Regions from separate parts of the Lysinibacillus sp. NPDC093712 genome, predicted to be linked through region 1. Evidence: riboswitches for the same ligand, from Rfam matches in the RefSeq annotation. Region 1 holds a riboswitch; the other holds the start of a gene.
What was found. Region 1 has a riboswitch for FMN ahead of ACQKNX_RS00450 (ECF transporter S component). Riboswitches for the same ligand answer to the same signal wherever they lie in the genome.
Positions count from the first base shown of each region.

Region 2: another riboswitch for FMN. It lies ahead of ribE (riboflavin synthase); the one in region 1 lies ahead of ACQKNX_RS00450 (ECF transporter S component).

Region 1 covers NZ_JBNNUU010000001.1:76,074-92,195, reverse strand. Annotated here, with positions in the region: gene glnA (type I glutamate--ammonia ligase) at 1-243, opposite strand, end outside; gene ACQKNX_RS00470 (ATP-binding protein) at 1,029-1,451, shown strand; gene ACQKNX_RS00465 (methyl-accepting chemotaxis protein) at 1,481-3,175, shown strand; gene ACQKNX_RS00460 (STAS domain-containing protein) at 3,209-3,595, shown strand; gene ACQKNX_RS00455 (sodium-dependent transporter) at 3,770-5,116, opposite strand; gene ACQKNX_RS00450 (ECF transporter S component) at 5,264-5,851, opposite strand; FMN riboswitch at 6,078-6,274, opposite strand; gene ACQKNX_RS00445 (RNA polymerase subunit sigma) at 6,571-7,869, opposite strand; gene sigX (RNA polymerase sigma factor SigX) at 7,866-8,399, opposite strand; gene ACQKNX_RS00435 (ATP-binding protein) at 8,616-10,391, opposite strand; gene ACQKNX_RS00430 (response regulator transcription factor) at 10,384-11,100, opposite strand; gene ccsB (c-type cytochrome biogenesis protein CcsB) at 11,217-12,398, opposite strand; gene resB (cytochrome c biogenesis protein ResB) at 12,395-14,068, opposite strand; gene resA (thiol-disulfide oxidoreductase ResA) at 14,082-14,615, opposite strand; gene ACQKNX_RS00410 (pseudouridine synthase) at 14,891-15,622, opposite strand; gene ACQKNX_RS00405 (hypothetical protein) at 15,977-16,122, opposite strand, start outside.
Region 2 covers NZ_JBNNUU010000001.1:362,617-378,738, forward strand. Annotated here, with positions in the region: gene ACQKNX_RS01815 (CAP domain-containing protein) at 1-61, shown strand, start outside; gene ACQKNX_RS01820 (SGNH/GDSL hydrolase family protein) at 484-1,185, opposite strand; gene ACQKNX_RS01825 (TetR family transcriptional regulator C-terminal domain-containing protein) at 1,187-1,783, opposite strand; gene ACQKNX_RS01830 (LuxR C-terminal-related transcriptional regulator) at 1,949-4,444, opposite strand; gene ACQKNX_RS01835 (VanW family protein) at 4,994-5,959, shown strand; gene ACQKNX_RS01840 (HAD-IA family hydrolase) at 6,219-6,836, opposite strand; gene ACQKNX_RS01845 (GntR family transcriptional regulator) at 7,091-7,471, opposite strand; gene ACQKNX_RS01850 (PLD nuclease N-terminal domain-containing protein) at 7,718-7,969, shown strand; gene ACQKNX_RS01855 (ABC transporter ATP-binding protein) at 7,953-8,861, shown strand; gene ACQKNX_RS01860 (ABC transporter permease) at 8,858-9,646, shown strand; gene ACQKNX_RS01865 (YibE/F family protein) at 9,683-10,477, opposite strand; gene ACQKNX_RS01870 (YibE/F family protein) at 10,477-11,598, opposite strand; gene ACQKNX_RS01875 (MDR family MFS transporter) at 12,057-13,589, shown strand; FMN riboswitch at 13,832-13,957, shown strand; FMN riboswitch at 14,079-14,204, shown strand; gene ribE (riboflavin synthase) at 14,361-14,999, shown strand; partial or broken gene ribB (3,4-dihydroxy-2-butanone-4-phosphate synthase) at 15,059-15,649, shown strand; gene ribH (6,7-dimethyl-8-ribityllumazine synthase) at 15,706-16,122, shown strand, end outside.

The DNA.
Region 1 (16,122 bases):
TGGAAAGATAACGAAAGTATCTAAGTCAGGACGTAAGTACATATCAGACTCCTCAATACGGACAAATCCTTCAATCGATGAACCATCAAACATGACCTTATTATCTAATGCCTTCGCTAATTGACTAACTGGTATTTCCACATTTTTTATTGAGCCCAATATATCAGTAAATTGTAGGCGAATAAATTTCACATTTTCTTCTTTCACCATGCGGATAATATCATCTCTTGTATGATGTTTCATTCTTCACCACTCCAATTGTCATTTTTCTTAACGTGTTTTTTTATAACTTCTTTTAAAGTACACTAAAACAACAAAAATGCGCAATGGGCATGTAATGTTTTCTTACATATGTATTTTCGAATAAATTTATCTTTATTTTAGATGTATAGATATATTAGGTTGGACCTATATATTGACATCAACTAAAATAAAACTTAATGATTACTAAAATATTTCATTTATAGAACATTAGTCTTGCGTTTTTTATATTTTACTGGTACATTATAAACGAAATATAAATTCAATAGTATCTAATAGGATATTTTTACTATTCTATATACCAATCCTTATTAAAGTAATTGAATAATTCAAAAGTAGCTTTTATAATAATGACGTCGGTGGAAAAAGTCCTTTGATTCCATCCAGTACAAAACAAAACTCCCTTTCAAATGGTCCTAACTACCAATTGAAGCAAACTTCGCAAACTCCAGGCAAATGATTTAGCATCGCCTTAAAAATTCTTATATAACACATTGTCACCAACATTAAGTATCCATATATTCAGAAGATACATAGACTTACAAGTTTTTTACTGCTATAGGTGACAAAAACCATAGAGTGAAAACAGTATTAGTCAACGATATTCATTCCTTTATCACACATAACTATTTTTATAGAGATGACATTAATTGTCTGCGTTTTCATTCCTATTCTTTCTCAATATAATAGCGATGACCTATTTAACTTTGCTTACATCACTAGCGAAAATATAAATGTAATTTCACGTACAAGATAGGTGATTGGCAATGAAATTTACACTGCGAGTTCAAGCAAATCGACAAGCAGTTCATTTTATTGATAATGTGATGGAAAACTATACAAATATTTATAGTATACCTTTCAGTAAAGAATTGAGATTTGTTTTACACGAATTAGTAATTAATGCTATTGAAGCGATGGAAAAAATCGATTCCCCCTCTCCCGACGGCAAAATTCAAATTCAAATTTTACATAACGATGAGGAGATTAAGCTAACTGTCATCGATGAAGCACAAGGCATTACTGAAAATGATATAAAGAAGGCTTTGCAATTCGATCCTAATGTACATAATTATACAGATCGAGGCCGAGGATTATTTTTTGTCAAAAATATGGTCGATTCTATTTGGTTTAAACATCTTTCAAGTACCAAATTTTTAGTCGGTGTTTCCAAGAAAATTCATGGATAAAGTACATCTGTAATTAGGAGGGACTTTTTGTGAAATGGACAATCCGTAAAAAAATGAATTTACTTATTCTTACCTGTATTTTGTTAATGATTACTCTTATAGCTGTAATTGATTTTTTTGAAGCTAAAAAGAATTTTTTAGAAAGTGCAAATGCCAAACTTTTATCGGATTTACAATTAAGTTATCAATATTTTGATGTTAAAATCCCTGGAGAGTGGGACATCAAAAATAATGAATTGTATAAAGGCAATGTTAAAATTGCTGGCAATTTCGATATTGTAGATGAGATTGGCAATCTAGCAGACGGTAACTTCGTGACAATCTTTCAGCACGATACACGCATTAACACAACTATAGTGGAAAATGGTATACGACAAGTGAACACGAAGGCCCCTAAAGAGCTTACTACTGCTGTGTTAGAGCAAAAAAAACGTTTTATTGGTACAACAAATGTATTAGGTAGTATGTATCAAGTTGCGACAGAGCCGATTTTCAATAGCAAAGGCGACATCATCGGCATGTGGTCGACAGGCACGCCATCTGCGCCTTATATTAACATCGCTACAAAATATGTCCTTGAGAATGTTGCCATTTCATTAGGAATAGCCATTTTGATGTTTGTCAGCATTAGTTGGTTTTTACAGCGTCAAATTATTGGACCAATTAATCAATTAAGTTTGAATGCTAATGAACTTGCTAATTTAAATTTAAGCGTAAAAATAGTAAATCCTAAAGGAAAAGATGAAATCGCCAATTTAGCACAAGCATTTAATAATATGAAGCAACGTTTAACCGAAACAATGACCATTGTCTCGAATAGCGCAAATCAAATAGCTAGATCCTCGCAGACATTAGCCGAATCATCACACCAAACTAGTGAAGCCTCAAACCAAATTGCGTTAACAATGAACGACATTTCAAATGGTACGACCATTCAATCAGACCAGGCTGAACGCATTGTTATGATGATGAAAAAAACAATTGAGGAAGTAACCAATAGTTTAGAAAAAGCAGAAGCAACTTTAAATAGAGCGATTCAATCTACCTACATCGCTCGAAAAGGAGAAGATGCCATTAATGAAGCAATTAAACATTTAAACACTGTCACACATACAGTTTCTTATGCAACCGATTCAATTCAAAAACTAGGTAAACGCTCAGAAGAAATAGGTGGAATTATAACTGTCATAACGGGTATTGCGGAGCAAACAAATTTATTGGCTTTAAACGCTGCCATCGAAGCCGCTCGAGCCGGAGATCAAGGAAAGGGCTTTGCTGTAGTCGCATCAGAAGTTCGTCAGCTTGCTGAGCAATCGAGTTTAGCTTCTGGTCAAATTACAGATTTAATTAACAACATACAAGCCGAAACCGCTGTGACCGTCCGAACTATGGAAAGTAATTTACTTGCAGTAGAAGAACAGGTGAACATCATTAGTAAAGGCGGACATGCCTTACAAGAAATCGTTGAACATGTTGTTGAAACAGAACGAGGTGTGAAACAAATGAAATCTGCATTCACGCATGTCAATGACAATTCATTAGGTGTTCAACAGGCAATACATGATATCTCACGCATTCTAGAAGATTCTGCGGCAGCTTCCGAAGAAATGGCAGCTACTTCTGAAGAACAACATGCAACTGTAGCTGAGATATCACATAAATCAGAGGAGTTAGCGGAAATTTCTACTAAACTACAAAACGAAGTAAATAAATTTAAATTTTAATCTATTAACTAAATGACATGGAGGAGCACTGAAATGAGGAAGAATAACATGATAAATTTTGATTCAAAGACTGATTATATTTCAATCGCCTTTACAGGTAATTTAGAATATGGGTTAATCGATGAGTTAAAAGAGGAGCTTCACGCTATTAGTGTAGACACAAAACATGGCTATGTAATCGATATGCAAAAGGTGACGAATATTGATAGTACCGGTTTTGGTATGATTATTAATTTTGCAAAGAAAGTTACGATTGCCGAAAAGAAAATCGCCATTATTGTGACAGATGATTTTATTCGTAAACTGTTCGCCATCTCACAATGTGACAAAGTATTTCCTATTGCAAAAAGTGAACTGCAAGCGCAGCAAATGATTAAAGAAAAAAGCTGGTTAGGTGAGCTTGCCCTCAGTGAATATTAAGTGCCAATATTAAGTGCCAGGCACCCAAACAATTCTGAATTTTTTAACAAAATAAAAATTCACGTAGACTCCTGCGGGAACGTATAAACGAAGCCGCAACAATCGCGCGATAGCGAGTGTTGCGGCTTATATTGTGTCTGCGAGTGCCAGGCACTCAAACAATTTCATTCAATATTATTTTTGTAAAAGCATATTTAATAAAACAACGATAATAACGATAGGTACGACTACTAACATTAACACGCGATAAGTCTTATAAAACCCCTGCCCCATTTGGCTGCCCATGAGCAATTCCTTTTTCACAAAGCTTTTATCTACGACATAGGCAATAAAGATCGCAATCAATAAGTTGCCCAATGGTAGCATTAAATTGGACACTAAATAATCAGTAGCATCAAAAATCGACTTCCCGAAAATGGATACATCTGCTAACAAACTAGATGATAATGCCGATGGAATGGCAGCAATAAAGACAACAACTCCTAGTAACATCGTTAAGGCTGAACGTGACATATGCCACTTCTCCATAAATGCTGCAACAATGATTTCATATAAACTAAATGATGACGTTAACGTCGCAAATAAAAACAGTAATAAAAACAGCGCTAAAAATACTTCACCAAAAGGCATTTGACTAAATGCTGTCGGTAGCACCATAAATAATAAGCCAGGTCCAGCTTGTGGCTCTAAATCAAAGGCAAACACTACAGGGAAAATAGCTAGTCCTGCTAAAAATGACACGAGCACAGTCAATATAACTACTGAGCCTGCTGAGTTTGGTAAACTAACATCCTTTTTCAAATACGAACTATATGTAACCAAACAAGAAAACCCTACTGCCAAACCAAAGAATGACTGCCCTAACGCCTCTAATAACGCTTTACCCGTTATATTTGAAAAGTCTGGCCATAAGAAGAATTTCACACCTTCCATCGCCCCATCTAATGTTAACGCACGAATAACAAGAACGATAAACATAACAAATAATAATGGCATCATCCACTTATTTGCTTTTTCAATGCCGTTTTGTACACCTAGCGAAATGACAAGTACATTTGCCAGTGTAAATAACGCTAAACCTAGTAACGTAATCCACGGAGTACTAATAATTTTTCCAAATAACTCACTTGGATTAACCGTTGAATCAATAACAGCCCCAGATACACCTAGGCCACTATAAATAAATATCCAGCCCCCTACAACACTGTAAAAGGTTAATAATAGAAAACAGCCAAGTACACCCATGCGTCCAACCCAAGCCCAAGCAGGTTTCGTTGGAACAACCTTTTTATAGGCTGTGATCGCCTCTGATTGCGTACCACGCCCTAAAATATACTCGGATAATAACATCGGTAGGCCAATCAACAAAGTGAACACCACAAATATAAGGAAAAATGCGCCGCCACCACTTTGCCCTGTGACATATGGTAGCTTCCATATTGCCCCTAGTCCAATCGCAGCACCCGCCGATGCTAAAATAAACCCTAACTTACTGGACCATTGTCCATTGTTTTCACTCATCTCTTCAATCTCCTCAAATCTAACTAATCTCACATTAATTGTACATTAAAATAGTAATTTAGACTAGTCAATTCCTGAATATTCCAGTATGCTATTAGATCTATACACAAAAAACCCCGAGTAAGAATAAACTCGAGGCTTAATTTATTATTTTGATAAATACATTGTACGTTGTTGTTCAATCCATCTACGCATCGTTGTGAACAGTAACACCATAATAGCTGTTAATAGAACACCTTTTACGATATTAAATGGCAAAATACCTGCAATAATCATTTTATATAATGAATCGCCAACTACTGGCTCCATACCTAAGAAATAAGTGTACATCGGTAAAAATACTGCGTAATTTAAAAAGCTCATTCCTACTGCCATAACAACTGTTCCTGTCGCCAAACCTCCAACAAGACCCGCCATTGTTTTAAAACGATTAAAAACAAATGATACTGGTAAAATAAATAATATACCTGTCACAAAGTTTGCAATATGGCCAACCGGAACCCCTGTAGGCGTACCCGAGAAAATCCAATCCAGGATATTTTTAAATAGTTCTACTAAAATACCCGCCACTGGCCCCATTGTGATTGCTGCAAGTAATGCAGGCATATCACTGAAATCCACTTCTAAAAATGCTGGGAACGGCGGAATCGGGAAATTAAAAAGCATTAATAAAAACGAAATACTACTTAGCATACCAATCGTAATAAACGATTGTAGTTTGATATTTTTCTTCATTGAAAACTCTCTCCTCTTTGCTGATTCAATCTTGCAAGAAGAAAGGTTACGACGTAATCGATTGTTTTTTCACGAAAAAACCCTTATGCACATCAGCATAAGGGAGAAAAGGCATGATAAAATAACGCCATTACTAGCTATTTTTTGCGCAAACAGTGTAATCAATAGACACACTGAAAAAACGCTTGCACATAGCTTAATTCGTAACAACGAATGACGATCGTACCTTCATCTTCTCCCATCCAGACTATACTGTCGGCCTTGGAATCGCACCAAGTCAGCCATGCAAAAAAATCTTTGCACAGGTCGCGGGCTGAAGAGCCATGTAGTAAATCATGCGAGCTAATGTAGTTTTGTACAACACTAGCGATTTACAACTCTATTACCGCCGGTCGGGATTTTCACCCTGCCCCGAAGATGAATCAATATTATTTTATAAATTAACTATAATGTTTTATCATACAAAAGTAAATACTTCTGCTTAAAAAATTCCGATTAAATCTGTATGTTTTAATGAATGCTTCTTAAAAAAAGCCATGTGCGACGGATTCCGCGTTTTAGCATTGGAATTCCGCGCTTTCGAGCCTGAATTCCGCGTTTCAACAGCCGGATTCCGCGCTTCTGCACCCGATTTCCGCGTTTCCCCCACCAGTTTTCTGACGCCAAAACAACTCATACAAAAAAACAGCTACCTCATAAAAGATAGCTGTCTTCCTTTGTTACGGCATTGTTTGTTTATTTGCACCTACAGGTATCGGCAAAAAATTTGTTAAATCAAAGCCTTCCCAACTATCCTGTACGACGTTATCTAAGCGCAGCTTTTTATCAAAGCTTGAAGCTGTCAGCATCATGGCCTCGATTAATTGCGTTGCCCGCACAGCCTCCATTGTCATCAAATCCAGCGGTGCGTCAAAGGTGATGACAACACCCCCCTCTTCTTCTTTCACTGTGTACGTTACATTTTCAGGGATGACCGGTACATAAATATCATCTTTTTTATCACGCATGGCGATAAGTGCCTCTGTAACAGTAGGATATGTTTGGTGGAAGTCGGGCGATAAATATTCAGTCCCATTTTCTTCTTTATATAAATAATAGTTGTAATGATTATCTTTCGTTAACTGCATAGGCTCACTTGGCTCACCAACCTGCGAAAATTCATAAGGAGTACCATCTGCATTTTTTAACGCAATCGCTTTATATTCAGAGTCGGAAAAAGTATCTTTTAACGAGCTTAAATATTTTGTTACGGAAGCTGAAGCTACATCGTAATCATTTTTTTTAGGTAAGACGTGAACTAGCGTCTCACCCTCTTCTTTCAACTCGCCTTTGTATGGATGATAATTAGCAAAACCAAGTGCTTCCTCATCAATTTGTGGTGCGTATTTTTCATACATTTGTAGAGTTGTCGGCTTTTTCTTTCCAAAATCAGCCGTTAATTTTTCGTTCGGGATTACATAGGTCATTGGTATGCTATCAGCATTGCCACCTGGTAAGCCGATTCTAAATACTACTGCATCTGCTAAATCGTCTTCGTAAACTGATGTCCGAAGTGATAGCATGCGTGCATGTTCGGCACCGATATTCGCTTTCATCACACCATCTGCATTTTCATTTTCTTGTATAGCACGATCCTCTTGCATCGAAGAATAATTTTCAGCAGGGGCGTTTGCCTCATCCTTAACTGGATTATTATTTGTTAAAAACACGTATCCTGCTATTGATAGAACAAAAACAGCTGCAATACTACTAAAAATAGGTAACTTACTCTTTTTACGCTGTTGCATTGGCTTGATATTTTCATTCTCGTGAGCTGCAATAGACTGCTCTTGCTCTTCAAGCACTTTTGACTCTGTTGGTTGTTGCATTGCTTCTTGAAGATGTATATTATCTTGCAAACGTGCATCTGCAAGCAATCGTTTCAACACTTCTTCTTTCGAACGGTCATCAGTCAGCTTCGGGGCATTCTTCAACATTTGTTCTAGTTGTTCATCGTCGTCAAATTGTTTATGAGTCATTGCCTTTTCGCCTCCTGTTCCCTAACCTGTTGTAGCTGTTGCCTTAAAAACTTAATGGCTCGATGTTGCGTCGTCTTAACCTTTGCTTCTGTCCAATCAAGTATTTGCGCTGTTTCAGCAATCGATAAATCTTGGAAAAAGCGCATAATAATCACCATTTTTTGATCCCCTGTACAATTTTCGAGTGCAGACTCTATTTGCATTAATTCATCACTGGCCTGTAGCATATCTTCCGGTGATGGTGTGGTTGAATGTAGTTGTTCCGTTTCCCAGTCAAAAAAATCGAGCGAATGTTTTTTCCGCACTGCCTGCTTTCTAAAATGATCTATTGCGACATTTTTAGCAATAGCAAAAAGCCATGTTTTTTCACTGCTATTTCCTGCGAATTGTTCATACGATCGCAGAACACGAACGTACACCTCATGTGATAGATCCTCAGCAAGTGTACGATTTTTTACTAGATAAATTAGAAACTGGAACACGTCTTGATGGTATGAATCGTATAATCGATGGAACAAGGAGTCATTCAAAGCACTCCACCCCCGTTCTCATAGTATTTGTCGTCTAACGCTCGCACAAGTTACATCTTAATTAATGATTTGCTCAAAATTTCGCTATGTGCCAATCCCTGCACTAAAACTACATACAATCAGCTTACAGACATTGGCATTAAGTCCGCTAACATGCTAGCCACCAGTATCCTTTATTAATAACTTTTCAAATCAATGGATTTCTAACGGACAAAGTTAGTCGAAGGGTAGATAGAAAGTAAAGGTTGTTCCTTCTTTTAATACACTATCGACCATAATATTTCCAGAATGTGCCTTTACAATGTTTCGAGCAATAGCAAGCCCTAAACCCGTTCCCCCTTTAGAACGCGTACGCGCTTTATCAGCCTTGTAAAACCGCTCAAAAACATACGGTAAATCTTCTTGTGGAATACCATGTCCCGTATCCTGAACAGAGATTTTAGCAAATGTCGGTTCTTTCTCTACTTTCACAATGACAGAACCTTCATCTGTATGACGCAGTGCATTATCAACTAAGTTCGTTAACACTTGTTCAATACGATCCTCATCCATGCTTATTACCGCATCTTCCTCAAACTCACTATTAAATAGGAGCTGAATATGCTTTTCTTTTGCTACTTGCGCAAATTTTTGCGTAATGCGCTCAAAAGTCGCATTAATCGGTACTTCATCTTTGTATAATGTCATATGTCCAGATTCCATCCGTGCTAAATCCAATAAATCTGTAACTAAACGTCCCATACGCTTTGATTCATCATAAATAATTTTAGTAATCTCATTGCGCTCTTCTTGATCTTGTATAAAATCATCATCCATTAGCGCTTCTGAGTAGCCCTGAAGCATTGAAATAGGTGTCCGTAGTTCGTGTGATACATTGGCAATAAAGTCTGAGCGAAGCTTTTCTAGACGATGCTGTTCTGTCATATCACGGATAACAGCAACAGCTCCTCGTATCAATTCCCCACTATAGAGCGGGCTAATCGTAAATGTGTAATAATTTCCATCCATCTCAATTTCTTCTTCCAGCTTATCTTCAAACATTAATACATGATCAAGCATATGATATAGCTCAGGTGGAATAGGCTTGGCACTTTGCGAGCCTTTATTAACAAACCATTTTTGCATTAAGCGTTCCGCAGGTGGGTTGCTGAGTAAAATAGTACGATCCCGATTAAACGTGATAACAGCATCAGTCATAGAAGTTAAAATATTGGATAATTGCTCATTTTCTTGATTGATTACCTCTAAATTGTGCTTTAACTGGCGCCCCATTTGATTGAATGCAACCGCAAGCTGTCCAATTTCATCGTTTTGCGTTGTCGGCATTTTTGCCTCGAAATTACCTTTTGCAATTTCAAATGCTAGCTCGCGCATTTTTCGTAGAGGAGAAGTAATACGTGATGAAAGGAAAAATGCAAAGAATGTCGTTAACACAAAGGCAATGAATGCCGCTAAAAAGACAATTTTCGTAGTCTCTTTAGACGTTTTATGTAACGCATCTGGACTTTGGTAAATAAATACAGCTCCATGCACTTCATTTTCCACATTTAGTGGGAAACCTAACACGACATATGATTCCATTTTTTCTTTATCAGTCGAGGATGGCATCATCATTTCCTTAATGATAGGATCATCTGATTTGAAAACTTCATGGAATGCTTTATTCGCTAAAATTGCGCCTTGGATTTCTTTTTTGTTAACGCCTTCTTGCATCGCAAATGTTACTTCTAGATGATTAATAGCGATAAGCGCATTTGTACCATCAGGTAAAATATCTGTTAATAGTTGCGAAGTCGATTCTGCTGTTTCATTGTCATCCACTATACTCGCTATTGTTGCAGCCGTTTGACGCAAAGAAATCTCGGCTTGCTGCATATGATAGTTTTGAAGGAATTCGAGCATTAAAACCGTGAAAACAAATAATACAAATGAAACGAGAAGCAATATGGTTACCCATAGCTTCCCGACAACACTGTTCCATATTCTATTCATTGACAACCTCAAATTTGTAGCCAACGCCCCAAACAGTGACAATCATTTTTGCAGCGTTTTCTGATACACGATTGAGCTTCTCACGTAATCGCTTAACATGTGTATCTACTGTACGTAGATCCCCAAAGAAATCGTAATGCCAAACCTCTTTTAGTAATTGTTCACGGTCAAATACTTTGTCTGGAGATTTTGCAAGGAAATACAATAATTCATACTCTTTCGGTGTTAAATTGACTTCGATTCCCTCTGCAGTTACACGGTGTGCATCATGATCAATCATCAAGTGTTGGAATACCACTAAATCTTTTGATGAAGATGCATTTGTTGTAGGTGAAAATGCTTGTGATCGACGTAAAATAGCTTTTACACGTAGCACTACTTCACGTGGACTAAATGGTTTTACAATATAATCATCTGCCCCAAGCTCGAAGCCTTGTACACGGTTTGCTTCCTCACCTTTTGCAGTTAATAAAATAATTGGAGTTGCAGCACGTTCTCTAATTTCTGCACAAACTTCTAGCCCATCTTTTTCAGGCATCATAATATCTAATAAAATACAGTGATACTCTTTTTCTAAAGATTTCTCGATCGCTTCTTCACCATTCTCTGCTTCGTCGACTTGGTACCCTTCGCGCTCCAAATACATTTTTAATAAGCGGCGAATACGATCCTCATCGTCTACTACTAATACTGAAATATTCTCTGACACTTTCACGATCCCTCTCTTCCAAACTTTCTCTACCCTCTATTGTACATGGTACACAACGTCTTGAAAAGAAAAGAAAGCCCTTTCGCCGCAGCGAAAAGGCTTTTCGTTTCCCATTGTTACGCGTAGGAGTGTAAACCTGCAAGAATTAAGTTAACAGCTATTAGGTTAAATAAAATAATACCAAAACCAATTAGTGCTAACCAAGCAGATTTTTCACCTTCCCAGCCCTTAGATAGACGTAGGTGTAGGAATGCTGCATAGAATAACCATGTAATAAGGGCCCATACTTCTTTCGGGTCCCATCCCCAGAAACGACTCCACGCAAGTTGTGCCCATATCATCGCAAAGATAAGTGCACCTAACGTGAAAACAGGGAAACCAATAATAACAGATCGATAACCAATTTCATCTAATAATTGCAGATTTACACGTTTAACAAGCGGCTGGAACAATGCGCTAATTCGGCGACGTGCAATAAGACGAATTAATAAGTATAGTAATGACCCTACTAGTAATGACCAAACAACTGTTGTTAATTTTTTCGCATTAATGAGTGCAGGCATTTCTACTAATGGAGACATGCCATGTTCTTCAACTGCCTCATAATCGTGCATACCAAAAATTGGTGGCAAATTATAAGTAATTTGACGAGATACACCTTCTTTATCAAGATATGTGTATTTTGATTCGTAATCCATAGCACTAAATGTAGACGAAACAGCAACAAAGCCAATTACAATAACTAAACAGTACATAACGGCTTCAAGCCAGAAACGTTGCTTTGAAGGCTTCTTTAAATCAACAACTTTTAATAAGTAAATTAAACCTGCAACTGCACTAATCGCTAAAATGGATTGACCCATGGCAGCTGTAATAACGTGAATTGTTAACCAATAACTTTGTAATGAAGGTACTAATGGACTTACTTCGCTCGGGAACATCGACGCATATGCAATAATTAAAAGCGCTACAGGTAACGCTACAAATCCTAATGCTGTCAGACGATAAATAAAGTAGATTAAAATGAATGCTGCAACGATAAACATCCCGAAAGCAGTTGTAAATTCAAACATATTACTTACAGGAGCATGCCCTGTATGAATCCAACGTGTAATAAAATAACCAAGTTGTGCAAGGAAACCAACAATTGTTATTGTGATTGCAAGTTTACCCCATTTATCGGTATTTTTACCCGAAGCATTGGATTGTTTAATTGCACCGCCAAATAATAAGGTTGCTACTAGATAGGCTACAAATGCTACAAATAATAGATTCCCACTTAAGTCAATCAAACTCATAAGGTGTTGTCACCTTCCTTTTTATTATTGCCATGGTTTGTGGAATTTTCATCCTCTTCTGCCATATCTAACTGGTCATTATATTGTGGTAGACCAGCAAATGCAGTCACGGCATCTAAATCTTTTTTCATGCTAAACATATTTTTGTTTACGTGGGCAGCCATCAGTAATTTACCATCTGGCTCTACTTGTAACCAAAGACGACGGTGATTCCAATATGCACCAATCGCAACGCCAATCATGAAAATAATACCACCAACAAATAAAATAGGGATTGTACGGTCTTTACGTATCGTAAAGCCTGACATATCTCGTGTTTCCACACTTGCAAACTTCATTTTGTATTGATTTTCGCCTAGTGGCTCTAGTGTTTGTTTAATAGCAACAAAGCTTGTTTCACCCTCTGGTGTTTCTGGTGTTGTCATTTTAAATAGAAATGCTGGATTATTAGGAACGGATGTCGCAGTTTGCGGTACACCATTTTCAAACCCAGAGAAGTCTGGCGTGTAGACAAGCAGTTTAACAGTTGTACCATTTCCTAAATCATAGACCTTTTTAGGGTTTGTTAAATCGATTTCTACTTTACCAAGTGATTGCTCAGTTGTTTTATTTACTAGTTCAAAATTCATTTGCTTCAATTCATTTAGACGATAATCCATTTGATATAATGCGTAGCCTTCTTCTTTTAACGGATGGTTAACTCGAATTGAATAATCTCTAACCTTCTCTAGATTATCCGTATCACCAGCAATTGCATCTTCAGGCTGTTTGTATAACGTAACATTAGTTTGGAAGTTTTTCGCAACGACGTTCACGCCTTGTTTCAGCTGTTCGCCTTGTGGTGTATTATCATGTGTTTCTAAAATAAATTCATGATTTTCAATAAAATAACCTTCCATGCCAGTTATTGCACGTGTTTCACCTTCACGTACCCATATCGATTCATCGACATAAAAACCAGGAACTAAACGCAACATAACCCCTGCTAAAAAGATAATGAGGCCTACATGATTTATGTACGGACCGTAACGAGAGAAACGCCCTTTTTCTGCTAACAAAGCACTTCCATCTCGACGAACATTATATTTCATCTCAGTCATTTTCTTTTCAACTTTATTAAGCGTCTCTTCAGGACTTTCAGTTACTTGTCCTTCAGCAACAATACGTTGGCGCTTCATAAAGCTTTCATGGCGCTTTACTCGTTGATTTTTCAATGATTTATAAAGTGGTATACCACGGTCAAGACTTGCAACAATAATCGATATTGCAAGCATCCCAACTAAAATTTGGAACCACCAAGAGCTATATAAATCTGAAAGACCTAATGTATAATAGATTTTCCCTACGAAACCATAAACATCCTCGTAATATGCTCCTTTTTCAATGTCAGAAGCTTTTACGTAAAACTCTTGCGGTAATAAGGTTCCGATTGAAGCTGCTATTAATGTGATAATAATTAAAGCGATTCCAACTTTAACACTAGAGAAAAAATTCCAAATTTTATCGACAATTGTTTTGTTGTACGTTTTTGAGCGAATAGCCGTACCATCATAGCGCATATCGACAACTTTATTCTGTTTTTCTTCTTCGGTTAAAGGACGACCACATTTCTCACAGAGCTTCGTGCCAAACGGATTACTATGTCCACAAGCACAAATGATATTCTCCATCGTCAATTACCCCTCATTTTGGCTTTATTAATTCCATGTAAGAAGCGATATTCGCCTCTGTCATTTCTCCAGTCGTAATTTTAACTACCTTACCATCTGGATCAATTAAAACAGTTGCAGGTAAATTTCCAACATTATAGGCAGTCATAACACTTTTTGTTTTGTCAATTACTACAGGAAATGTAAGATCGTACTTATCGACAAAATTTTGTACTTCAAAATCTGTTTGTGCAATGTTGACAGCCAATGTTTGAACACCTAGGTCTTTAAAGACTTGATACTGGCTGTTCATTGCTGGCATTTCCTTCTCACATGGCTTACACCAAGTTCCCCAGAAATTCAAAAATACCCCCTGCCCTCTATAATCAGACAGTTTGTGTTTCTCTCCATTTAAATCTACTAACGTGAAGTTTGGTGCTTCAGAGCCAACTGCTACTAACTCTACCTTATCCTTTGTCGCTGTCCCGTAAACAGTGTACCCTATGGCAAGCGCCAAAATAACTAAAATAATGGTACGGGTTACAAGACGTTTTTTCTTTTTCTCCAAGTTAATAAACCCCCTACTCAAATACGCCTCGAGGTAATTATGTCGATATTTCGCATTCGTACAAGAAACATCTGTTATATCTCCCCGAGACTTACTTTGTTCAGCGTCTGCTGGATAAATTTAAAACTGGTGTACTATTCTCACCTATTATAGCAAAATGATACAAATTAACTTAGTTATTAATTATGAATGATTTATGAACGTTTTCACACGAGGAAAGTGAAAAACTCACTATACGTATAACGGTATGTTCACCTTCCATCGCTAATGTCCTTTTAGCCGAGTTGTCCCGTTTCAGCTAACACGCGCAATTGCTTGACTTCATGTTTCGACAATTCACGGTATTCTCCTGGTGTTAAACCATATAAATCTAAAAACGCAAAACGTTCACGTTTCAGTTTAACTACTGGTGTACCGATTGCCTCAAACATACGACGCACTTGACGATTTCGCCCTTCGTGAATAGTAATTTCACAAATCGCCTTGCCCGCTTGCTCATCAAAAGAAGTCATACTCACTTTTGCTGGTGCTGTTTTGCCATCTTCAAGCTTAATACCACGTTGTAGCTTTTTTAGACCCTCAATTGTTGGTATACCTTTTACGCGCGCAATGTACGTTTTATCAATTTTAAATTTCGGATGCGTCAACATAAAAGAAAACTCTCCATCATTTGTCAGTAATAATAATCCAGATGTATCATAATCTAGACGACCAACAGGGAAAATACGTTGCGGAATATGCTTAAATAAATCTGTGACAGTTTTGCGTCCTTTATCGTCCGTTACAGCAGAAATTGTTCCACGTGGTTTATATAGTAAGTAGTAGACTTTATCTTCTTTCTCAAGTTTGACACCTTCTACTTCAATTGTATCCGAGTTGGATACTTTTGTTCCTAGCTCACGTACAACAACACCGTTTACCTTTACTTTACCTTCTACAATCAATTGCTCTGCTTTACGCCTTGAAGCGACACCCGCATAAGCAATAACTTTTTGTAATCTTTCCATTCTTTCACCTCTAGTTAAAAATGTAACCTTTTTAAGGTTATTTTTCCCGTCAATCTGTGAAAATTATGTCATACTTTTGTGTAATATAAAAGAGAAACTAATTTTGTACTAGTAATACGATAATTCTAAATAGTGTATTATTTGCTAGTTTATCGATTATTTGTCTTTGCGTAACCTAAAGATTCATCGATGTTTGCTATATATTTCTAATATGGACCAATCAACAAAATGCAAATCGCATTTAGTACCGATATTAAAAAAAAAGTGCCAAAAAAAGTGCCAGGCACTCAAACAATTTGTCTGCATTCTACAGCCTAATTAAAAAAGCTGCCCTCTTTAGGCAGCTTTTTTTAATTATTCATTTTCACTATATACATTTTCGATTGTAATGCCATTTTTACTTAATTCATAATTGATAAATGCCTTTGCTTTTGCTAACTTCGCCGTTAAAGATTGTTCGATTGTCGAACCATCGTTCAATGTGAAAATAAGCTTATCTG
Region 2 (16,122 bases), 290 kb from region 1:
TATCGGTGTAGGCTTTGTGAAAGATGGTAATTACTGGTCTCAAATGTTTATACAAAAATAATATAAAAGAACTGTTCTAACGTAATAGGAATAGTTCTTTAGGACTAAAGACAAACTCGGAGTTTTTCAAATTTGTCTTTAGTCCTTTTTTGTTTAAAATTAATATAGAGGATGACTACTGCCGTTGATTTCCGCTACGGGCTGGCGCTTTCCGCGGGCACATCGTCAGCCCCAACCCTCGCTAACGCGCGGTCTGTTGCGTCTTTCGTATTGTGCATTCCCGCATGAGTCGTCCGCCCTCCACTCCAATCAACTTTATATGTATTGCTAGCAGTCTACTTAAGAGTATGGCAAGACGAAAGTAAGAGCCCCTTTTTTACAATAAAAATAACAAAAGGGATTAAGATTTCTATTCTTAATCCCTTTTGTCGACAAGCTAAAAGAACTGTTCCAACGTAATAGGAACAGTTCTTTTTTTGTACATTAACTAGTTAACTCACTATTATTAGTAAATAAAAGTTGGTCAATCTTTGTTGCATATTCATCTGCTACAATTTTAGCACCTTTACTATTAAAATGAATTCCATCTAGTGTTAAATGGAGTCCTCGCTTTTTAGAAAGTTGATTAATGCGAGAAGCCTTTTTATAAAATAGCACATCCTTCATAACGCTTAAAATACTCGTGCCGATATAGTCTGAGCTAGTTACATTAGACAACTGTTGTTCAAAGACGGATTGCAAGTTTAAGAAACAAAAATTTTGATATTTGAGCGAAGCAGATTGCATTATAGCTGATAAATCTTTCAATTCTTGATTAGGCTCATTTAACATGTTTTCACCTACAATGGCTGGTGATACGATTATAATTTGCTTAGATGAAGAGAGTATTAGCTCTACTACTTTTGTGAAATATGTGCGAAATTCCTCGTGATCTTTAACAACGGGCTTTGCTTGAACTTTTAGCAATTTAGAATAAACATCATTGACCCCAATCCAGAGAAAAGCAAAATCATAATCAGTAGCTAATGGTTCTTTTATTAAGCGCGAATGCAAACTTTTCACCGTCTCGCCGGATTTGCCGAGATTGGTAAAAGTAATGTCTGGATACTTTTCTTGCAAAAGATTCGAGAAAGATACTCCTGGACGACCTTCCGTTAAACTATCACCAATTAATGCAACTCTCATTTTAATTTCCTCCAATTCGGATTGATACTAAAAAGATGGCAATTGCTTGTTTAAAAAGTGGTTCAAGTAATTGTAATTCTTGTGCATCGGTAAGTTGACATAACCCTCCCAACCATGTACCGAGAAGAACAGACCATTCATCTATATTACCAGCGATAAATTCGCCTTTATCTACGCCTTCTTGAAAAATGGCACGATATGCTCCCATAGGGACGATTGCTAAATCGGCTAGCTTTTGTAGAGATTGCGCACTAATTGTTGGATTTGCAGCTAATTCCTGACCTGATTTTAATAAAGGTGTCTGATAGTTATAAAGAACATGAATTGCCATGCCGTACAATTTATCTGTTGCTGTTAAGTAGCTTTGTTCTTTTTGCTGCCATTTACTATACCAATCTTGCATTGTGTTTTGTGCTAAAAGGACAAAAAGCTTTTCTTTATTTTCAAAATGATAATAAATATGACCTTTACTGTAACCTGCAGCCTTGGAAATATCTCCGACGGATGTTTGGTTATAACCCTTTTGTGCAAATAAGATGGACGCATGTTTCATAATTTCATTTTTAGCGATTTCGCTGTCATAACGTCTTGTATTCAAGAAAGATCTCCTTTTTAAAAATTGAACGATTGTTCTAATTACATTATAAAATTATTAGAAAAATAAAACAATTTTAAGGGAATATTCATTGTTTTGCCAAATATCCTTAAATAAAACTAAAAAGAGCAACTAACAACAATCGCTGTCAGATGCTCATTCTCATATTTACTTTTTCGAGTGGAGTATTGCTTGCGTGCGGGATTTGACACCTAGTTTTTGATAAATAGTAGATAAATAAACGCGTACGGTTCCATCTGATAAATTAAGTAGCTTCGCAATTTCTCGATTGGTGACACCATTGGCTAAAAGATCGAGCAATTCCATTTCACGTGGTGTCAATATTTCATTACGAGCGACACTTGTTGTGCAACTTTGAAGATAATTGAAATAATAATCTGGGTAAGGATTCCATTTTAATGCATACGATTCTAATTGAAAATATTGCTCTAGAATGGGGAGTAGCTCCTTCTCATCTATTAACGTCCGAACATAATAATATTTTGCTGCTAATTGTAACACTTCATGTAAAATATCTAATGCGATAGAAGTGTTTCCTAAACGATGCTGGCAAATAGCCTCTAACACGGTGGCTTCTATAATCGTTGCGATTTGCTCATCTTGCTGAGCCTTCGTTTTCACTTGAATGACAAAAGATAATGCATCGTTTAGCTCGCCCTTTAATAACAGTAAACGAGCATAAACGAGCTGCCAAAATGGTTGCTTCGTTTTTGTCGCCTGCAATAGCATCTCTGCATTTTGACTATCTCCATCAACTATAAAACAATAAGCTTGCATAATTTGAATGGAAGTTCGCCAATGTTTTTCCGAAACATCTTCTAATACTTGTGCTAGCATCGCACGAGCTGTAGTTGCTTGTTGTTGATGTGTGTAAATTTTCGCTTTTAATAAATACATAGGAATAAATAAACCAGCATCTTGATGATGATGACCTAAACCAATGGCGATTTCAAGCTCCTTTTGAGCATATTCTATTAAACTTCGTTCGTATAAAGATTCAGCAGCGACCCCATAGCTAAATGCTGTAACATTTGCAGTTTGTAACGATGTCTCTCGAAAAAGTTTGCCAACTGCTTCGCCATCTTCCATTATTTGAAGTTTCCCTTTTGAGCCGATACTAGTGCGAGAAAGCTTGTATTCGAAAATATTATAAGGAATCGGAACGTTATCCCAGCGTGAGGGCGCAGGCCCTTTAGCAAGCAGATTGCGCATAATTTCTTCAACTAACTGTAAATTTCCACCAGAAGCGACGATAGCATATGCCTTAGCACTTTCATAAATATATGCCATCGCAGCATGCTCTTCTTGCTCCATCCAATGTTCTACATGTTGTCGCATTTCAAGCTCCTCCATAACGGAAGTAGCTATTTTGGTGTCCATTGTTGTAATAGAAGTTAGGAAGCCGATAACAAGCATCTCATATGGAACGACATAGTGAGCACCCCGAAGTTGTTGTAGCCAGCGCATAAATGTTGTAGTTTGCCCAGAAGCGTAGAGCTGTACAAGATGTTCTGTTATCCATGAAGTTGCTTGTTCATATTGTTCATATTTAAGCGCTAGCTCAATGGCAGAATTATAATTTCCCTGTTTGTAAATAGAATGAGCAACTTCTTGGACAATCAATCGTACTTGCTGAACTGAATATTGTTTGTTTAGTTCTAATTGTAAAGCCTCAGCAAATAAATGATGGTAGCGGAAAACAGGCTTTTTTGATTGCAGACGAATGATAAATAGACCTTTTGCTTCTAAACTTTCTAACAATTCAAGGCTATTTGATTGCTTTGTGAGTTGGTCACATATAGCAGGTTCTAGTTCGTGCAGTAGAGATGTCTGTATGAGAAACTTTTGTGTTGTTGACGGAAGGTTTTGAATAATTTCTTGCCATAGAAACTCAGAAATAAACGGCTGCGCGATATTATCGATTGGGTTCACCTGTTGTTCATTCGCTAAGCGCGTTAACAATAATCCAGCTACCCATCCTTCCGTTTTGTCTAAAACATTTTGTAAATGTTGTTGATTTAGTGGAGTCGCATGTTTGCAGGAAAAAAATTGCTTAGTTTCTTGCAACGTAAAGCGTAAATGATCCGCATTGAATTCTTGTAGCCATTGTTTAACACGCCACTTAGCGGTAGGAAGTGCAAGGGCTGTCCGAGTCGCAATATATATATGTACCTCACAAGGTAAGTACTCTATAAATTGAGTCATAAGTTGATGAATTGCGGGATTATCAATTACATGATAATCATCTAATACAATATGTATTGGTTTTGCTAAAGCATTGAGTTCTTCCAAAAATGAATTGATAAAAAATTCAAGTGTTGCTAGGTCTTGAGCATGTAATAGTGGAGCAAGTATTTGGTCTATATTGCACTGATAAGCTTTGGCAACGGCATGCACAGCGTAAGTCCAATAACGAATCGGATCATTTTCAGCAGCATCAAGTGAAACCCAAGCCACAGCTTCCTTACTATTTTCAAACCAGCTGCTTAGGACAGTTGTTTTCCCATAGCCTGCTGGAGCACGTAAAATCGTTACTTTTTTATAAGTATGAAGTCGTAAAAGATCAAATAATTGTTTTCGCTCAATTAAATCAGGTGCATTGAGAGGAATCGTTAATTTAGAAGATAATAGTGTAGTAGGCATCTTTTCTACCTCCTTTTCAAAATTTAGGATAATGATGTAATTTATTTTACTACAAGCTTCAGCATTTTTTCGAATGTTAATAGTCCTAGCCATAACTTTGTTCGTTGACTTTTTCTATATATATAGTAGAAACATGGGACTTTATGCAAGTTCATAGTTTTATATAAGTGGTTTTAAGTTTAAAAATGAATTGTCGAAAGGCAAAAGGTCAAAGAAAGAGAGGAAGATTTTAATTAGAGGAAATTGCTGTAGATGGTGTTTGTAAACACAGTATATGACGAACACTTAATTTTGAACAATTCACCACTCCACAAAAGTGAGCATCTACTAAATTTTTTATGAAGAGTTTTATAATTGGTTAAATTATGTAAAATGAATAAAAATTATACCACTATTGATTGGTTAGTATCCTAGTTCTCCATAGTTTATATACAATTATTTAAGCAAATACCAATAAAAATGCATGAAAAGAAACACACTATCCTTACTAGTCGAATAAGATGTTGCTGTAAGTAAGTTAGAGGTAGGTGTTTGAACTTGAAGAGATGGATGGCTGTACTTTGTTTAGGATGTACTATTGCTTTGGCTGGTTGTCAAGAAAAATTAGAGAACGAACAAATTGAAATTGACGATGACAAGCAGCCAGTGACGTACACTGAGGACAAGGAGCAGGAAGCTGGACCTGTAGTGGTTGAAATTGTTGATCCGCAATCTTTGGAAATCATACACATCATATCACCACAGGAACTAGGTTATGAAACAGACTCTGAATCGTATAAAAAGAAAATTGAACAATTTGCACAGCAGTTAGCAAGAGGAACAGGTACAGTAGTTGGTTTAGATAAGCGAATGGTACTCGACAAATTGGATGATAAAGGTGGGATTATTAAAGGCAGCCCTTTGATGATTTTAAAAGAAAGTGAGTTGGTTGAAAGGGTGCTAGCTGCATCTGCAACGGGGGGCAAGGTAGAAATGCCATTGTATATTACAGAAAGTGGCTATTATCTTGAAGACATTCCGTATTTAGAGGATGTTGTTGTGGCTTCTTATTCAACATACTTCAATTCATCAGATGCAGGAAGAAACAAAAATATTGAACTTTCAGCAAAGGCCATTAATAATGTTATTGTAGGGAGCGGGGATACTTTTTCTTTTAATACTGTCGTTGGACCTAGAGATGAAGAAAACGGCTATCAGCCTGCACCCGAAATTATTAATAAAGAACTCGTAATGGGCATCGGTGGGGGGATATGCCAAACTTCCTCAACGTTGTTTAATGCAGTCGATCAATTACCTATAAAATTCGTCGAGCGACACCATCATTCATTAGATGTTGGCTACGTCCCAAAGGGTAGAGATGCAACGGTGTCCTACGGTGGGTTAGATTTTAGGTTTCAAAACACGAGTGATGTACCATTTTTGATAAAGGCGACCTATGGAAAAGATTTTTTAACAGTAGAAGTGCGAACATCAGAAAAATACCAAGCGGTTTTAAAAAAGCTTACAACTCAATAGAAAGCTAATCACGTGGTTAGCTTTGACGACAACAGGCAGCAAGAAATTTAATCTTGCTGCCTGTTTTATAGTTATAGGAGTAGAGGGCGGCGACTCCTTTACGCAACTTTGCGCAATCAAGTTGCATCGTACCGTATGCCGAGCGGAAAGCGCTAGCCCATGGCGGAAATAAACACAATTAAATGATAAAAGTATGTAGACACTTTTGAAGAAGTGTCTCTTTTGCGAGCGCAAGGAAATCTGAAATTTGTTACTTGCTTTAAATGATATTTAATATTTCGGCTGGAGAAAATACTTTGTAATCGGGCTCTTCTGATTGAATAACCTCGATTGCGTCATATCCCCAATCAACCCAAATAATTGGAATACCAACTTTTTTGCATGCGATGATATCACGTTGCTCATCACCAACATATATCACGTCTGATCTTTTGATGTTCGATTCTTTTAAATATTTTTTTATTACTTTATCCTTTCCAAAAATACGGCTAGAGCACAGTACTTCAGAGACATAGTCGATGCCGTTCGTGTTTAAAAATTCCACAATATTGTCTTTTGAATTAGAGGAGATAATCGCGATAGTATAACCTTTGCTTTCAATTTCCTTTAAAACATCTTTCATACCATGAAATAGATGAACTTCTTTTAATGACTGTTGATATAATCGGTAAAATTGAGGAAGTATAATAGGAAGCTTGTGTAGGGGGAAGTTAAATAATTTACTTCGTTCAGCAATTGATATTTTTTTTAGTGAATCAATATCCTCTAACTGCACTTCCTTAAATTCATATTTTTTCGCGATTATGTTCCATACAGAGGCGAGCACCGCTGTAGAATCTGCAAGTGTACCATCAAAATCAAATATTATATGTTTCATTGTATTTTTTCTCCTTTAGGTTGTGATTGGAATTATCATTATTATCTAGATGTATGTTTTAAATACATAGAATCATTCGTTCATAATGACATGAATGCAGAAAAAAAGAAACAGATAACGAGTTTTTAGTGTAGAGGACCTTGTGGATACAAGATGCGGTGGAAAATGGATATTTGCAAATAAAAAACCTGTAAGAGAGAAATGCAAACACTAAAAAATTTGCAATATATCATACAAGTTTTCTCTCTTTATATTTAATCCAATTCATCTAAAATTTTTTTGATAGATTGACTAATTTTCTTCTTATTAAATCCCATTACATAAGCCTCCATAATAATGGTTTTTACAGAAAGTTCAAGATTGTGTAATTGTAAATCTTCTACTACATGATTTGAGCTAGCGATAACTTTTGCTTTTACTCGATTCTCCATCTTTATTATGCCTTTTTTCTCAAGTTCATGATAGCTTTTAGAAACTGTATGTATGTTTATTCCTATATCTTTCGCCATATTTCGAACAGATGGAAGACTATCATTGTATTGAATTTGGCCTTTTGCAATAAGTTCAATAATTTGATTTACGACTTGTTTATAAATTTGCAATTGGCTGCTCGTATCTATCTTTATTTGTAACATAGTAACCCCCTATGAGAAGAACCACTTGAAATAATAACATGTTTGGACTTCGTTTAGATTCGATGAAGAAAAGTAGTTAACTGTGTGTTGAAAGTAAATGTATTCTCCATTTTGATAATATTATCATAATAGATAATAATGAATGGTAACATAAAATGAAAGCAATAAAAAGGTGCAATTCCAAAAAATGTGTGTTATTGTTATCATTATCAGTAATGATAATGTATTTGAAAAGGAGAATTTTTAATGAAACTTCACTATGGGTTAAATGAATTGAAGGATATCGATTGGTTAGCAGTACTACAGATTGCATTACCGTTTATGGTTGTTGGACTCATTCTTATTCTTATTGCACTGTTTGATTTGTATCGGCATCGTAAGACAAGGACAAATGTTCTTTTATGGACAATAGTTATCTTATTTTTCAATACAATTGGACCCATTTTATATTTCACTATTGGACGAAAAGGAGAAAAAGCTTATGAAGTTAGAAATTAAAGATGTCACAAAAAACTTTAAATCCAAGACAGCAGTCAATAACTTTACTATGGAAGTTGAAACTGGTCAGTGTGTGGGACTCATAGGGCCAAACGGTGCGGGAAAGTCTACGTTAATTAAAATCATTGCAAGCATTTTATATGCAGAGAAAGGCGAAGTACTTCTAGATGGGAAAAAAATTTCAAATATGAAAAGAGAGATAGGGTATCTTCCACAATACCCTGACTTTTTCCATTGGATGACAGCCAAAGAAACACTCTTCTTTATGGGACAGTTATCAGGTATAGCAAAAGAAACACTTATTGAGGAAGTACCAGCAATATTAACAAAAGTTGGATTATTTAACGAACAAGATGAGAAAGTCCAAACATTTTCTGGGGGAATGAAGCAGAGATTGGGCATTGCCCAAACGCTTTTACATAAGCCATCTTTTATTGTCATGGATGAGCCTGTTTCGGCATTAGATCCAATAGGTAGGAGAGAGGTTTTAAATTTAATTCAAGAAATTAAACATGAAACGACTATTTTATTATCAACTCACATTTTAGGTGATGCAGAAGAAATCTGTGAACGATTTGTCATCATGAAACAAGGCATGAAAATCGAGGATACGACAATAGAAAAATTATTAACTCACAACAGTGAATCGGTTGTGCATCTTGAAATTGCATCGGAAAATATACTTTGGGTACAAATCATTGAAAAACTTTCGTATGTAAAAAATGTAGAAGTAATCGGAAAAAAAATGAAGATTACTCTCGATAATGTTCTTGAAAATAAAGATAGGTTAATTCGTGATACTTTGGAACACAAAATAGATATTGTTCGATTTGAAGTTGGAAGTAGTGAGACGTTAGAAGAAATCTTTTTAAAAATGGTGGTGAGTGTATGACGCCTTTTTATATTTTAACTAAAAAAGAATATGTACAAATGTTTCGTGACTTTAAAGTTATTTGGTTACCCCTTGCTTTTATGTTTTTAGGCGCAACGCAACCGGTTGTTACATATTATTTACCATCAATTTTAGCCTCGCTTGGTGGAAATCAAGGCATTATGATTGACCCTTCAATAATTCAGCAGGATGGAGCGCAGGTAATGGCCGCAACTCTTGGTTCGCAATTCGATCAGTTGGGCATTATGATTGTTGTCATTTCTATGATGGGCATCATTCAGTCAGATAAAGCAAATGGGATGCTTGATTTTATTCTAACAAGACCTGTAAAAGTAGGATCATACATCGGTGGAAAGCTCTTTTCTAATTTCTCATTTGTAGCTATTAGTGTGACATTTGGATATGTTGTATCTTACGCTTATGTAAATTTTTTGTTTAATAATATTTCATTTCTAGATATGATACTAGCCATTGTTTTTTATCAATTATGGGTTCTTTTTATGATTTCATTTACTTCGATGGTGAGTACTATTTTTAATGGACAAGGCGTTATCGCTTTAATTAGTATCGTTTGCTTGCTTATTTTTAAAATGATTAGTGGCTTACATCCAATAATTGATTTATTAAATCCCGCAGGAATGAGTCAACATGCAATGATGGTATTAATAACGGGTTCAGTCGATTCGCATGTCTACGGAAATATCCTCATTTCTATCATTTGGATTTCTTTAACTGTAATGATTTCGCACTATTGGATTTCTGAAAAGAAATATCATAAAGATTAATATGCGAAGTGGGAAATTTCGAACAAATAGTGCCAGTCACTTTGAGTGACTGGCACTTTCTTGTGCACGTACTTTTTCTCGAGTTTTGATTAAATAATAGGCATTGACAGATGACGCGATGGGAATAATGGCTGCAATGCCTATGCCCGCGCAAAATATTGTGATGAGCTCCGTGCTAAAAATTTTAGAATTGATGATTTCGCCAATCGAGTAGTTTAAATCTTTAAACCATATTAACAGACCTAAATACCCGCCAAAGAAAGCGAAAAATAGTGTATTTGTATCTGTACCTAAAATATCTTTCCCAATGCTTAACCCGGATGTGAATAGTTTTTTTCTACTAATGAGCGGGTTGTGGTGAAAGATTTCATGCATGGACGAGGCAATGGAAATGGCGACGTCTAAAATGGCGCCAATTGTACTCATGATAATAACTGAAGCACCAATTTGAACAAAGTTCACACCAATATAAAGTGAAAATATGCTAATTTCTTCTGTGGATTCCTCTCCAAAACCTTGGATCATAGACTTCTCTGTGACAATCACAATAAAAAATAGCAAGATCACAATGGTAATCATTGTCGAAATAAATGCGGTCATTGTTTTGCTGTTCTTTTCATTAATATAAAAAAGGCTAATCCAACTGATGATTGTGCAAGCAATGAACGTTAACATAATGGGGCTATTTTTTGGATTGGTCATTAAAAAGATTGTGATAAAGAGTACCCCGAAGTTTAAAAATAAAGAAAGAAAAGAGCGTACCCCTTTTTTTCCACCAATAACAATCATCAATATAAATAAAATGGCCGTTAGCCATACTAGTACATTCATCAATTTACCCTCTTTCGTTTAATGAAAAAAATAGAAGTGTAAAGACTGATGGGAATTGTTAAAACAACACCGATACCACCTGCTAGAGCGCGAGCTAATTCTAGTGAAAGATTCATGGAAAGTGTTAGCCCTAGTGTAGAGGAATTTTTTAAATATAAAATAAGCATTGGAATGGAACCACATATATAAACAAAAAATAAAATACTTGTAATTGTGCCCATAATATCTTTCCCGATATCAAGTCCTGAAACTTTTAACGCTTTGTCAGAAATCGTTGGATTTTGTTCATATAGAGCAAACATGGAAGAAGCCATAGTAATCGAAACATCCATTACAGCTCCTAGCGCCCCTATAAATAAACCAGCCATAAAAACCATGCGATAAGGTCGTGTTAGAAATTGCATTTCCTCATAACGAAGACCGTTTTCATTTGTAATCCACAATACGAAAAAGCTAATAAGTAATGAAATGAAAGTTCCTAAAAGTGTTGCCAGCATTGCCGCATAGGTTTTTTCATTTAATCCATTTATGAGTATCAACGAAACACCAGTAAATAGCAGAACACATACACCGCTAACGAATAACAAGCTGACGTTTGGGTGCTTTACATATAAATCCAATGCAAATGATAATATAAGTGCATTAACAATTAAACTGATTATTGAAAATAGCCCCTGTCTTTTGCCAACAATTAATAGGGCGAAAATAAAAATCCACGCAACTATTAACACGTATTGATCGCGCTTTACGTCTAAAATCGAGCCTGTTAATTGCCCTTTTTTAGTTTTATCCGCCTTTATGGAAACAAAAAGTTTGTTTCCGACCTTGTATTCGTGATCAAAAGCGCCAGAGGAAGAATACTCATTTGTTAAATAAATAAGTTGTCCTTTAGCTTCGCCATTTTTCACGAATGCAGTTATTTGCTGCGTAAATAATTGATCGTCATTACTATACATATCCGATATAGGTGTTGAATCTTCCAACTCTGTTTTTACAACTTCTGCAATTGGCCGCTCATAAAAGGATTCATTGTGAAAAACAAATAAAAGGGAAGCCACAAAGCACAGTGCTAATAGGATATAGAATAAAATCCGTTTTTTATTAGAAATAGTAGTAAACAATAAAAAACCTCCAATGAGGGGAATTTGACTATGTTCGTAGCAAGTGAAGTGTCCGTTGTACTGAAGCTGCGTTGAACAATGACTCACATTAACATTCCTATTTTTCTATGTCAAGCTGAACAAAAGTAGTCACGTATGAAGTAACGCTCTTTTTAGATTAAGGTTTCTCTCATCTTTCATAAATAGTCTTTCCGCTGAATAAGTAAAAACATTCAGTTAAAGGTTTTTTTATTTATTACCTGAAACTGGGTATAGAGGAGTGTGATGGATAGGCGATGAGGTATAAATGGAAGAGGTTCCTTAGAAGGCTATATTGTATCGGGTGCTTGACAAAGAATATACCTCCTTTTAGACTGTTAACATCTTGCTTGAAGAGTTTATGAAATGTTTTACTGATATGTGATTGTTTACATGTGAATTTTCGCGAGGGTATTAATAATTTGCAAAGGGGTTTCTAAATGGAAGCATCGAAAAGTAATAGTAATACAAAGTTCGTAGTGGCAGGTTTACTTCTTGCCATTTTTATGTCAGCAATTGACAATACAATTGTTGCGACTGCAATGGGAACAATCGTTTCGCAACTTGGCGGCATGGACAAATTTGTTTGGGTTACTTCTGCTTATATGGTAACAACAATGGCGGGTATGCCTATTTTCGGTAAGTTATCCGATATGTATGGAAGAAAGCGATTTTTTATTTTTGGTTTAGGCGTGTTTTTACTTGGTTCGGCCCTTTGCGGTTTCGCTCATACGATTGAGCAACTCAGTATTTTTCGCGCGATTCAAGGGATTGGTGCAGGTGCGTTAATGCCAATCGCTTTTACAATTGTATTTGATATTTTCCCACCAGAAAGACGTGGGAAAATGGTAGGGTTACTTGGCGCAGTATTCGGTATCGCAAGTGTTGTAGGTCCACTTCTAGGCGCTTATATTACAGATAATTTCGGATGGGAGTGGGTATTTTACATTAACCTTCCAATTGGTATCGTGTCATTATTTCTTATAATTAAAAATTATAAAGAATCGCCTGTTCTTACAAAGCAGAAGATAGATTGGTGGGGAGCTGCTACACTTGTTTTAGCTGTTATCAGTCTAATGTTTGCATTGGAGCTAGGTGGTAAACAGTTCGATTGGAATTCAGCGCCGATAATTTCATTATTTATCAGTTTTGCTGTGTTCTTTATCGTGTTCTTTTTTGTAGAGCTGAAAGCAGAAGAACCAATACTTCCTTTCTTCTTATTTAAACGTCGCTTATTTGCCTCTTCGCAAATGTTAGCGTTCTTATATGGTGGTACTTTTATTATTTTAACAGTATATATACCGATTTATGTGCAAGCTGTATATGGTGCATCCGCAACAAATGCAGGGCTAATTTTGATGCCAATGATGTTGGGGTCCGTTGCAGGAAGTGCTTTTGGTGGTATTTTCTTAACGAAAATAAGCTATCGAAACTTAATGGTTATTTCAGTAATATCTTATTTTGCAGGTATGTTTTTACTAAGCACACTTACGCCAGATACGGCTCGAATACTTCTTACACTGTATATGATTCTCGTAGGCTTTGGTATGGGCTTCTCGTTCTCATTACTACCGACAGCTTCGCAGCATAATCTAGATGCTCGCTATCGTGGTACTGCAAATTCAACCAATTCGTTTCTTCGAACACTTGGGATGACGATGGGGATTACGATTTTTGGAACGATTCAAAACAATGTCTTTACTAGTAAACTAACTGAAGGATTCAAAAGTTTGGGGCAAGGCTCCAATTCCGCAATGTTTGATGCTGGGGATATGAGAGAAATTTTTGAACCGAGTGTACGTGAGAAAATTCCAGCTAACATTCTTGATATCATTGTGAATGCAATGTCTAGCTCCGTTACACATGTATTCCTACTTGCGCTTATTCCAATTGTTATTGCAGCAATTTTCGTATTCATGATGGGGAATTCTCGTGTAGTTATACCGGATAACAAAGACGAACAAGAAGTTTAAGGAAAGTAAATCATCTAAAAAGGAATTGATTTCATATTCTTAAATTATAACCATTTATATGTAAGAATAATAAAGCAAATGCTCCTTAGCTTGAAGGTTACTGAATTACCTTCAATAAGCTAAGGAGTTTTACTATTTATAGCACTTTTAAGTTAAGGAAATTTCCTGTATCAAAATTCACTTGAAAATTTTAAGTGGATAATGTATTAAAATAATGTTATCGTATGAAGTAACTAAATAAACATATCCTTCAGGGTAGGGTGAAATTCCCAATCGGCGGTGATGAAGTAATTCAAAGTCCGTGAGCGCAAGCTGATTTGGTGCAAATCCAAAACCGACAGTTACAGTCTGGATGGGAGAAGGGTAGATGTATAAGCTTTTTAAATTAGTATGACTTTAAAAGGTCTATTTGATTACGCGTATATACAAAACTACTTCCCATCGCCTTAGTTGGGGAGTTTTTTTATTTAGTTAAAAATTTAATAGGTTTCTGTTCTTCGGGGTAGGGTGAAATTCCCAATCGGCGGTGATGAAGCAATTCAAAGTCCGTGAGCGCAAGCTGATTTGGTGCAAATCCAAAACCGACAGTTATAGTCTGGATGGGAGAAGAACGATGAGATGGTAGCCTGTGGAAAATTTATTTCCATTAGGTTTATTTAGTGACGTCTTATGAATTAGAACTCCCAAACCCCATTTTTATATGGGGTTTTTTGTTTGTCTCGTTTAAGCAATTACAGGTCAAAATTTAAAAAGTAGAAAGTAGGTGGAAAAATGTTTACAGGTATTATTGAGGATGTTGGCACAGTAAAAACCTTGCAAAACGATAGACTAAGTATGAAAATAACTGTTATTACGCCAAAGATAGTATCGGACGTGAAGCTAGGCGATAGTATAGCTGTCAATGGCGTGTGTTTGACAGTAACACATTATAATGAGCAGGAACTGACAATGGACGTGATGCCTGAAACAGTGAAAGCGACAAATTTGCAGCAACTCACGGTTGGTAATGCAGTGAATTTAGAGCGTGCAATGCCTGCGAATGGACGTTTTGGTGGTCATTTTGTTTCAGGGCATGTTGATGGAGTGGGGAAAATATTACGCAAACGTCCAATGGCCAATGCTGTATACATTGATATAGAACTTTCAGAGGAGTTAACTAGCTATTGTATTCCTAAAGGTTCAATCACAATTGATGGAACGAGTTTAACGCTCTTCCATGTGGCAAAAAACAGCGTCACCGTATCGCTTATTCCGCACACATACAAGGAAACTGTATTAGGAACAAAAAATGTAGGATCACCAGTCAATATTGAAACCGATTTAGTTGGTAAATACATTATGCACCAGCTACAGCGTGGTCAGCAATCACCAACCATTACAAAAGATTACTTAGCGAAGCATGGGTTTTAATCTGTCTTTGAAAGTATAGAAGTACAGTAAAAATTAAAGTTTATTAGGAGGTGGCAATTTTGCTATATTCAATTGAAGAAGCAATTGTAGATTTAAAACAAGGCAAAATGATTGTTGTCGTGGATGATGAAGACCGTGAAAATGAAGGGGATTTACTTGCCCTTGCAGAGTTCATGTCACCAGAAACGATAAACTTTATGGCTACATATGGAAGAGGGCTTGTTTGTACGCCGATTTCACAGCAGCTTGCACAACAATTAGCGTTGCATCCAATGGTCGTAAATAATACGGACCATCACCAAACGGCATTTACCGTAAGTATTGATTACAAAGATACAAAAACAGGCATTAGCGCCTTTGAACGTGCGTTGACAATTCGAAAAATGCTAGAGTCACAAGCGCAAGCAACTGATTTTCGTAGACCTGGGCATGTATTTCCACTTATAGCAAAGGAAAATGGTGTTTTAGAACGTAGAGGGCATACGGAGGCTACTATCGATTTAGCAAAGCTTTGCCAAAGCATACAAGCTGGTGTTATTTGTGAAATTATGGGGGATGATGGTGAAATGCTACGCTTTGATGATTTAGTCAAATATGCGAAAAAACACAAATTAAAAATGATTTCGATTGATGCATTAGCAGCCTATCGTCGTCAACAAATACAAGGAAAAAATTCACTTACAGTGTAAAAGAGGAGAATCAATTTATGGGAAAAACATTTGAAGCACAATTAATTGGCAATGATCTAAAAATAGCGGTAGTAGTTGGTCGATTTAATGAATTTATTACTAGTAAATTATTAAGCGGTGCATTGGATGGGCTAAAACGGCATGGTGTAGACGAGGATTTAATTGATGTTGCGTGGGTACCAGGTGTATTTGAAATTCCATTTATTGCTAAAAACCTAGCGGAAACAAAAAAATATGATGCCATTATTGGTCTTGGCACAGTTATTCGTGGCTCTACAACACATTATGATTATGTTTGCAACGAATCAGCAAAAGGCATAGCTAACGTTGCTCTTGCTACAAACATACCAGTTATTTTTGGTGTTGTCACAACTGAAAATATTGAGCAGGCAATTGAACGCGCTGGGACAAAATCTGGTAATAAAGGCTATGAC